2 regions of the Psychrobacter sp. YP14 genome follow, and region 1 is predicted to be linked to the other one. Evidence: predicted binding sites of a transcription regulator. Region 1 holds the regulator's gene; the other holds the start of a gene.

Region 1 (5,274 bases):
AAAAAAATGTAAAAAAACTTCGCAATTTACCAATTAATTTGAGAACATGACTTGAAACTTTTATCTATCATCGCAATCTATTAGACAAGGCAATTAGCAGAGGTGTGGCATCAGTGATTTTTTGCCAACATAAACACCCTTCTTTATTGTATTATTAATTAACATATAGAACGCCTATATTATTCGAGGAATTTTTATGACCACAATCGCAAAAGATACTGCCGTACGTTTCAACTATATCTTAAAAGACGAAAATGGTAACGTTATCGATCAGTCACAAGGTGAGCCTTTAGCTTACTTGCATGGCCATAACAACATCATCCCAGGTCTTGAAAAAGAGCTTGAAGGCAAATCTGCAGGCGATTCATTAACTGCGGTTATTGAACCCGCTGACGCTTACGGCGAATACCAAGAGCAAGCCGTACAAAAAGTACCTCGTGCTAATTTCCAAGGCGTTGAAGACATCCAACCTGGCATGCAGTTCCAGTCTGAAGCAGAAGGTCAAGTTATGCTAGTCACAGTAACTGACGTAAACGATGACACGGTTACTGTCGATGCTAACCATCCTCTAGCTGGCAAAAAACTAAGCTTTGACGTAGAAATCGTTGAAGTACGTGCAGCGACTGAAGATGAGCTAAACCACGGCCATGTACATGGCAACGGCGGCGTTCAGCACTAATTTAGCCGTTAATGTTAGCGACTAACGCTGACATAGCTGACATAAAAGAGCCACTCAAGTTGAGTGGCTCTTTTTTTGAGTGAAATTTGTGCCGATTAAATAACCCTCTGTCACCTATACGCCTATACCGCTATACGTAGTCGCAGCTAGCTGTTTGAGCTGGGCTTATCCTGCAAATCCTGCACGTTGTTATTGTCTGTGACTGGCGGTTTTAACTTAGCAGCCGACTTACTGCTCACCCTCTGATAAATACGGCGTTTGGGGAACAGAACATGAAACTTAGAGCCTTTACCCTCCACTGACTCGATCGTCAGTTTGGCTTCATGTTGATAAAGTACATGCTTGACGATGGCCAATCCTAGACCCGTGCCACCTGTTGAGCGGCTGCGGCCGCCATCTACTCGGTAGAAGCGCTCGGTGAGCCTATCTAGGTGCTCATCAGCAATACCTATGCCATTATCACTTACTGTAAACAGACAGCCCTCTTTAACCTCTTGCCATGTAATACACACTTCCCCCCCTTTGGGGGTATATTTGATGGCATTGGTCACCAAGTTAAGCAGCGCACTGTGCAAGTACCCCTCAGCACCATAAATGTCTTGTTGCGAATCTAGATGCAAATCGATCAAGTGGTTGTAGTCTTTATTATAAGCTTGCGCATCATCGAAGATACGGGTAAGTAGCTTGGGCATATCCACACGCTCACTTTGTATCGACTCTTCGTTCTCCAAACGAGACAACAGCAACAAATCATTGATAATCTGATTCATACGCACGGTTTGCTGAGTCATAAGGCTAAAGCCGCGTCGCCATTTAGGGTCCAAATCTGGCTGGTCTGAGAAGGTTTCGATATAACCCATTATTACTGTAAGCGGGGTTCGCAGCTCGTGTGAAACATTACCCACGAAGTCTTTACGCATCTGCTCTAAATGATGCAAGCGGGTCACGTCATAGATAATCAGTAGCTTCTCTGTGCCAAAATGAGTGACCTCACACTGCAAAAACCGCTCATAATCGCGCCAAGAGCGCATTCTTAGGCCATCGTTAGGAGAGACGGCATCGACATAATACGCTTTAAACTCAGGCGCATCTATTAAGTCTAAGATACTGCGACCTTGGTCTTGTGAGCGTAAAGCCAGTAAGGTTTCGGCTGCCTGATTCCACCACTCCAAGCTGTCATCTTTATCCAGCAAAATAACCGCATCTTGCAAAGCCAGTAATGAGCTGCGGATTTTTTTAATCAGACCCATCATTCTTTGGTGGGTCATTTGCTCTTGTCTTTTGCTCTCATAAAGCTGATTGGCCATAAACGTCATACTGCCTGACAACTCAGGCGGCGGCAGGGTTAACGACTTACTCATCCAGCCATAAAACTGCTGAACCGAGTACAAGCGCCACACATAGTACAGTACCAGTGCCACGATAATCCCCCAAGGCAGCGCATTCATATAGTGACCTAATAAAGCCCCTAGCAAAATTAATATGACCAACCACTTAAAGTCTGACCAGAGCAACGTGGCTCTGGGGTTTTTATTATCGGGCAGTGGCTCTATGATGTTTTTGGAATTAGTGTCGCTAAGGTTCTGATACAGATTACTGTAGGGGTTTTTATAAGGACTGCTTTTGGTTACTTTTTTAAGAGGTGTGGCTGTTGTAGCACCATCAAAGCCATCTATTAAGCGCTCTTTATTCTCCTCGCTTACCGTCACCTGCTCAGAGACAGCCTCCCCGACCTCTAACTGCTGTTGATGAGGCATATCAGACTGACGGCCCAGCTTAGAAGCTGAATTAGACTGTGATTTAGACTGGCTCATGGTGCTCTCAACTTAACAATAATCAATAATAGAGTTGGCCCCAAGATCTTAGTTAACGTCGATATCTGCTTAACCTTTATGGCAGGCAGTAGCAAAGATGCCGTGTAAAAATCGACTTTTAACACCAAGAGCGCCGCCTGATCAGCAGCGTTCAATAGGACAAAAAACCAGTTAATGACTTACAATTAGCCATTACGCTGAGTTGAAAAGCGGTAACCGGTGCCGCGTACCGTTTGGATAAACTCAGCATAGTTATACGGTTCAAGCACTTTACGTAAGCGGCGGATATGCACATCAATGGTTCTGTCTTCGACATAGACGTTGCCACCCCATACTTGGTCTAACAGCTGAGTACGGGTATAAGCCCGCTCTGGATGGCTCATAAAAAATGCCAATAGACGGTATTCGGTCGGACCAATTTCAAGCGGTGTACCATCGGCTGACAACCTTTGGCTGACTGGGTCTAGACTTAAGCCTTCAGCTTCAATAGGCTTGTCACCTGATAAGGCGCTGCTACGGCGCAGTACTGCCTTAATCCGTGAGACCAGCTCGCGGGTGGAGAACGGCTTGGTGATATAATCATCTGCCCCCGCATCTAAGCCTTGTACTTTATTGTCTTCCTCGCCGCGCGCAGTCAGCATAATTATGGGAATCTCAGAGAGCAGCTCATCTTTTTTTAGACGGCGGCACAGATCGATACCGGATTGGTTACCCGGTAACATCCAATCTAATAAAATCATAGCTGGTCTATGGTCTACCACTTGACTGTGCGCTTCACTGACATCTTCGGCCTGCAGACACTCAAAGCCTGCCATTTCTAAGGTAGTGACGATCATCTCGCGAATGGCAGGCTCGTCTTCTACAACTAGTATGGTTTCGATATTCATCTGTTTACTGTCCTATTATTGGCATATCTAATGGCTTATTGGCCACGCACTACAAAGGTAGGCAAATATTACCGTTATATTACAACGTAAAATTATGACAGTTAGATGAAAAAAGTGTAACTGATGAGATTAAGCGCAACCTTGTATTTTATAAACGCCCTTTATTAGGCTTTTTAAACAGACTGTATTATCATACTAATGTATCACCCTTTACATATCATGTGCTGCTAAAGACGTTGTTATTAACTTATCTCCAAAATAAAGTTTAAGGGCCCATCATTGTCTGCCTGAACCAGCATATTGGCACCAAACTCCCCAGTGGCGACCTTATCATGTTGCTGCTTGGCATAATCAATCATCTGCTTAAACAGCTCACTGGCCTGTGCAGGCGGCATTGCCCCACCAAAATCAGGGCGACGCCCCTTATCGGTCTTTGCCATCAACGTAAACTGCGACACCAGCAGCAAGCCACCCGCCACTTGCTGTACATTTTTATCCAGCTTACCGGCGTCATTATCAAATATTCGGTAACCCAAAATTTTATCAATCATCTTTTGGGCACTCTCTAATGTATCTTCTGGGGCCAAACCAATATAGGCCAATATACCCTGCTCAATTTGACCCACAATCTGATTGTCCACACGCACACTGGCGGCGCTGACTCGCTGTATTAAGGCTTTCATAATATCTGCTCCTGTATTTTACTGGCACTCTTTATGTATCTAATGGTTTAGCCGCTATGTTTTATAGTGATTTATAAGCGGCAGGTCTACTTACGGACGACCTTGCTTAATCTTGATTATGCTAAACTAGGTGCTCCTTAACTTTTAGTTTTTATCACTGGCAAGTTTATGTTATCTAAACCAGTGATGATCCCCCATTTTTACAGCTTACGATGATCTCTTTTATGAAAAACTTAATGAAAGCCTCTTTAAAAAAACAAGCCGAGCAGCTGCTCACTCGTGATGGCTTATTTACTGCAGCTCAGCACTTGGTGCCGCAGCAAAAACTCAGTGAAACGGCCGGACGTCTGGCTGCCAGCCAAAACCCTCTGGTCAAAAAAGCCTTTGTGCATACTTTTGCCAAAGCCTATGGAATTAGCTTAGAGGAATACGCGCGCAAGAACTTAGGCGATTTTAAAAGCTTCAATGACTTTTTTACCCGAGAGCTTGCGCAGGACGCCCGCCCCATTGATGACACCACAGACGGTATTGTCTCTCCAGCAGACGGTATGATTTCACAGATTGGCCATATTCAGCAAGGTCAAATCTTGCAGGCTAAAGGCCGTGATTATTCGGTGAGCCATCTGTTAGCAGACACCGATAATAAGCACAGCAGCTACTATGAGGGCGGCAGCTTCGCTACGGTATACTTAGCACCTAGCAACTACCATAGAGTGCATATGCCGTTCGATGGCACCTTAGTTGAGACACGCTATGTACCTGGCAGTTTGTTCTCAGTAAACAATGTCACAGCCGCCAATGTTCCTGATTTATTCGCCCGCAATGAGCGTTTGGTGTGTGTGTTTGATACTGAGTTTGGCCGTGCTGTGGTGGTGCTGGTCGGCGCTATGATTGTGGCGGGTATCGAGACAGTCGCCACGGGTAAAATTGATCGCAGCGACCGTATCCAAACTTTAGAGCATACGCTTAGCTTAAAAAAAGGCGATGAGCTGGGCCGCTTCTATTTGGGCTCAACCGCTATTGTGGTCATGCCAAAGTCTGCAGGCGTCAAGTGGGCACAAGACATGCAGCATGGTGCTGTAGTGCAGATGGGTCGGCTGCTGGGTGTGGCTGACAAAGCCTAATCACCTACGATGAGTCTATGCTTGACAATGTAAAGGTGCAGCGAATGCACCTTTATTTATCGCATTTTTTATTGATAGTTAAGCGTC
Region 2 (5,274 bases), 220 kb from region 1:
GGCTCAGATTCAGGGTGGTTGATGTTGTTCGGGATGATGGCACGGCCTGCTGCCACTTCATCACGCACGAACTCAGGGGTGATGATTTTGGGGGTATTAGCGCCAAAGGTCTCGCCGGCATGTTGGCGCATATCGGTTAATTCATGCTGCTTTTGGGTCTCACGGATGGCGATGTATTCCATCTCAGGCGTGATAATACCTTGGCGCGCATAATGCATCTGAGTAACATTTTTGCCTGCTTTGGCACGTCGTGGTTTGTCGATGTGAGCAAAACGGATGTTGGCGGTTTTAATATCACGTGCACGCTCTTGACCGTAGTTACTTGATAATCCGTCTAAAACTTCGGTATCGCCACGCTCTTCAATCCATTTTTCACGTAGCTTTGGTAAGCCTTTGGTGAGGTCAATATCGACACTCGGGTCAGTATAGACGCCTGAAGTGTCATAGACATAAAAAGGCGGGTTCTTTTCTCCATTTTCTAGGCCAAAGCCGCCAGTGGGCGTATCGGTTAAAGTTATTTCACGCATCGGCACTTGAATATCAGGACGAGAGCCCTCGATATATATTTTTCTTGACGCCGGCAGGCTGCGGGTTAAGTCGCGAGCCTCTTCATCGAAGCGCTCATCCTTTACATTACGGTGCGCTGGCGTCTTAATGGTGTGTTGTTCATTACTCATAGAAATGTCCTTATTTTTTGTTAATGGCAAGGTGCCATAGAGGCTTTTAGGGTAAAAGGCTAAAAACCGGTAGTAAAAATAAAGACTCAGTGAGTGCAGATTCTGCCGCTTAACAAAGCGAATCCCTCTTTTTTAACACAAACACATTGACTCATAACGCTTAGAGTAACCTGAGATAAGATACATCCAAACTGATTTATCTTAAGCGCAGAGCACGCATTAATTCACAACCCTCAAGGGCTGTCATAGTAATAAGCGTTGTGTTTTTTGTGATAAAAATAAGGTATAGGGGAGTTGCAATGACTTTCCTACGGCGGTATTAACCGCATCAGGTTCAACGGGTGATGTCTCAGCAAACGCGTGGTTGTCTATAATCGCATTTCAGCGGCTATCAGATAACGCAAGGTCTGCACCCCGAGTCTTAATGGTTTTATCAAGGGCTATCTTATCAAACTTTTAGAGCAATAACAGTCCTCAATATTATTTTAATTTTTTCTAGGGCGCTGCGGTTTTACAAAGTTATTGTTTGCGGTACTTGCCATCACCCTTGCTTAATACTTCAACGGTTACTTTACAAAGATTGCAATTTAGCGATTGGTTGGCCTTCTTGGACAAATCGATAATACGGCCGGGCGCAAAAGGACCACGGTCAGTTATTTTTACCACCACCGATTTGTTATTTTTAAGGTTAGTAACTTTTACTTTTGAACCAAAAGGCAATGATTTGTGGGCGGCTGTCATGGCGTACATATTATAAATAGCACCGGAAGCGGTTCTTTTTCCATGAAACCCGGGACCATACCAAGAGGCAAGGCCAGCATTGGCAGGCGCACTCAGTAATAAGGTTAATAGAAGGGTAACTGGCATAAAAAGCTTTTTCATAAATTGGACCTGTAATGGAATAAATGATTGGCACCTGTGATGGCAATAAAATCTTGGCGTTACTGTGAAAAGCAGTGAACCGCGATCAAAACCTAATTGTCTGCACCAAAACATCGAGGGCTAATTCTACAGGTAATTAGTTTAGCGATACTTTCTAATGGTTAAAGATAATGTAAGGAATACTTAACCGAGTAGCGTCTTATGCTATGCCAGTAAGGTTCAAACACCGTCATAGCCAAATGTTCAGCGCAGTACAGTTGCGTAACATTATTCACCCGACTTTTTTTGAAGTTACCTATTTCTTACAAAAGATATTCATTTCATCAAACTGTCATATTTAGACGTCAAAATGTGTTCAATCCAATACAAGACCGACAAAAGCGTCGTCAATTACAGTGATTTATATCAAGCCGCTTTGCTTTATCCGTTATTAAGTCTCTGTATTTCTTATATTTTATATAAAAACATTTTTTACTCTTTAGGAGAGACCATGCGTTATTCACTATTAGCTGTCACTGTTGCCAGCATGTTGGCCCTAACTGCTTGTGATAAGAAAGAAGCGGCAACAGCTGATGATACGACAGCGGCTAGCTCGGCAGCAGCCAGCACAGCAAATACTTCAGAATCAGCGTCTGCTGCAGCGGGTGAGTTCAAGTCAGCTGAAGGCATTGAGATGAATATTACCGGTGCAGGTGCTTCTTTCCCGCAGCCTATCTACATCAAATGGTCAGCGGACTACAACAAAGAAACCAAAGGTCAGGTGAATTATCAGTCTATCGGTTCATCAGGCGGTATTAAGCAAATCGTCTCAAACACAGTAGACTTCGGTGCCTCTGATGCTCCAATGACGCCTGAAGAGCTAGAAAAAGAGGGCTTAATCCAATTCCCAACCGTTATTGGTGGTGTGGTTCCTGTTATCAACGTTGAAGGTATCAAGCCTGGCGAACTAAAGCTAGATGGCGAAACGTTAGCCAATATCTACTTGGGTAAAATCAGCAAGTGGAATGATCCTGCAATCGCTGCCTTAAACCCAGAGTTGACCCTACCTGACACCGCGATTACTACAGTGTTTCGCTCAGACGGTTCAGGGACTACTTTTAACTTTACAGACTATCTGGCCAAAGTATCACCTGAATGGAAAGACAGCATCGGTGTTGATAAGACCGTGCAGTGGCCAACGTCAGCGACAGGTGTGGGCGGCAAGGGTAATGAGGGCGTGGCCAGCAATGTCAGTCGTATGGCAAACTCAATTGGTTATGTTGAATATGCTTACGCTAAGCAAAACAACATGTCTTATGCTGCCATGAAAAATGCAGCCGGCAATATCGTACAGCCCTCTGCTGAAACTTTCGCCGCTGCCGGTGATATTGACTGGTCAAAACAAGACGGTTTTTACAAGGTTATTACCAACTCAGATACCGATCAAGCGTGGCCTATCGCTGCTGCTACTTTTATCTTAGTGCACAAAAATCCAAAAAACCCAAAAAAAGTGGCCGGCGTGCTTAACTTCTTTGACTGGGCATATACCCGCGGTGATGAAGATGCTATGAGCTTAGACTTTGTACCCTTCTCAGATAAAGCTGTGGCTTTATTCAAAGCTAAGTGGAATGAAGTTGTGGATAAAGATGGCAAGCCAGTTTATACCCCAGCGCAGTAAGCAATATTCGTATTAACGTTTAGGTACCTAAATACCCAGTTATTTAGGTACGCAAGCAGTAGCAGCTAGATTAGGTGTTATTTAGGTATTCAATAAAACGAGGCTGTCATGGCAGATCTACACTCCCAGTTAGCAAAACAAAAGCGTTATGATTTTTTATTCGTTAATGCGACCAAAGCATTTGCGATACTGGTGTTATTGTCATTAGGCGGTATCTTACTGTCATTAATTATAGGAGCTTGGCCAAGTATCCAAGAGTTTGGCCTGGGCTTTTATACCAGTAATGACTGGAATACGGTAGAGGATAAATACGGCGCATTAGCGCCCATCTATGGCACTTTGGTCACTTCAGTTATTGCCATTTTAATCGCTGTGCCAGTCAGCTTCGGTATTGCAATCTTCTTAACTGAGCTGTGCCCTGCATTTCTAAAGCGTCCTTTGGGCATCGCTATTGAGTTGCTGGCGGGTATTCCCTCTATTATTTATGGTATGTGGGGGCTGTTTGTATTCGTGCCATTTTTTAGCACTTATATTCAGCCGTGGTTTATTGAGCATGTCTCTCCACTGCCAGTGGTGGGTCAGCTTTTCGCTGGTGCCCCAATTGGTTTGGGTATGTTTACCGCCTCTTTAGTGTTGGCCATTATGATCATTCCTTTCATTGCAGCCACCATGCGTGATGTGTTCTCCGTCGTACCTGACTTATTAAAAGAGTCAGCTTATGGCATGGGTGCGACCACGTGGGAGGTGATGTTCAAAATTATCTTGCCCTACACCAAAGCGGGTGTAGTCGGTGGGGTGATTTTGGGTCTGGGCCGCGCTTTGGGAGAGACAATGGCGGTGACCTTCTTAATCGGTAATGCTTATAACATTAGCCCAAGCCTGTTTACTTCAGGGGTAACCATCACTTCAGCTTTGGCCAACGAATTTGCGGAGGCAGGCAGTGAATTACACTTAGCTTCGTTGCTACATTTGGGTCTAATCTTGTTTGTTATTACCTTTGTTGTACTGTCTATCTCAAAGCTTATGCTGATGCGTATCGACAAAAAAGCAGGCAATTAGTCACTCTAGTCACCGACCAGGTCTTCACTGTTTATCAGTATTTACCAACGTTTACCAACGATTTTTTATTTCAACGAGTTAAATGACCGAATATAAGTTTGTCAAAGCCGCGGTTGTGGTTTTTGATAAATACGGAGAAAAAAGCCAATGCGTTCTGCTAATGCCACTACTGCCATTTCAACCTCAAGTTTTGAGAGCCGTTATAACAAAGGTCTTTATAGTAAGCGCCGCTTTATTAATAAGCTTGGCTTGGGCTTTGCAATCTCTGCTATGGCATTTGGCTTGTTTTGGTTGGCTTGGATTTTAGTTACCTTGTTTGTTGAAGGCTCTCAAGCGGTTTTAGACATGCCGATCTTTTTGGCAGACACGCCGCCGCCACAGACTGAGGGTGGGCTACGTAACGCCATTGTTGGCTCTATCATGTTGGCTTTCTCAGGCTTATTTATTGGAGCGCCTATCGGTATGATGGCCGGCATTTATCTGGCGGAATTCTCACAAGGCAGCTGGCTTGGCAAAGTAACCCGTTTTTTAAATGATATTTTATTATCGGCACCTTCAATTGTTATCGGTCTATTTATCTACGCGCTGATGGTAAAAGGTCAGCACTTCTCAGGTTGGGCTGGTGCATTGGCTTTGGCACTGATTGTGATTCCAGTTGTGGTCCGTACCACAGAAAACATGCTTAACCTCGTACCCAACACTTTACGCGAAGCTGCTTATGCCTTAGGTACCCCTAAATGGAAGCTGGTTACCACAGTGACGGTCAAAGCGGCTCGAGTGGGCTTGACGACCGGTGTGTTATTAGCCTTTGCGCGTATTACTGGTGAGACAGCGCCTTTACTATTTACCGCCTTTAACAACCCGTTCTTTAGTACCGATATGAATCAGGCGATGGCCAATTTGCCCAATACCATCTATCAGTTTACCTCAAGCCCTTATGATAACTGGCACACACTAGCTTGGGCGGCGGCGCTACTTATTACCATGACGGTACTGACA

Evidence for each region. Region 1 encodes PhoB, which activates phosphate uptake and scavenging genes when phosphate is short. Its sites were predicted from a motif close to TGTCATNAANCTGTCATAA; they were not measured.
Region 2: a site for PhoB is predicted at 1,878-1,896, ahead of pstS (phosphate ABC transporter substrate-binding protein PstS). Genes of this name have one in related genera too.

The regions. Positions count from the first base shown of each region.
Region 1 covers NZ_CP029789.1:2,445,253-2,450,526, forward strand. The annotation lists gene DLE54_RS09975 (FKBP-type peptidyl-prolyl cis-trans isomerase) at 197-679, shown strand; gene phoR (phosphate regulon sensor histidine kinase PhoR) at 826-2,493, opposite strand; gene phoB (phosphate regulon transcriptional regulator PhoB) at 2,679-3,380, opposite strand; gene dtd (D-aminoacyl-tRNA deacylase) at 3,623-4,063, opposite strand; gene asd (archaetidylserine decarboxylase) at 4,300-5,187, shown strand; gene DLE54_RS10000 (HD domain-containing protein) at 5,266-5,274, opposite strand, start outside.
Region 2 covers NZ_CP029789.1:2,664,269-2,669,542, reverse strand. The annotation lists gene thiC (phosphomethylpyrimidine synthase ThiC) at 1-677, opposite strand, end outside; TPP riboswitch at 966-1,104, opposite strand; gene DLE54_RS10975 (septal ring lytic transglycosylase RlpA family protein) at 1,197-1,559, opposite strand; gene pstS (phosphate ABC transporter substrate-binding protein PstS) at 2,050-3,216, shown strand; gene pstC (phosphate ABC transporter permease subunit PstC) at 3,325-4,275, shown strand; gene pstA (phosphate ABC transporter permease PstA) at 4,423-5,274, shown strand, end outside.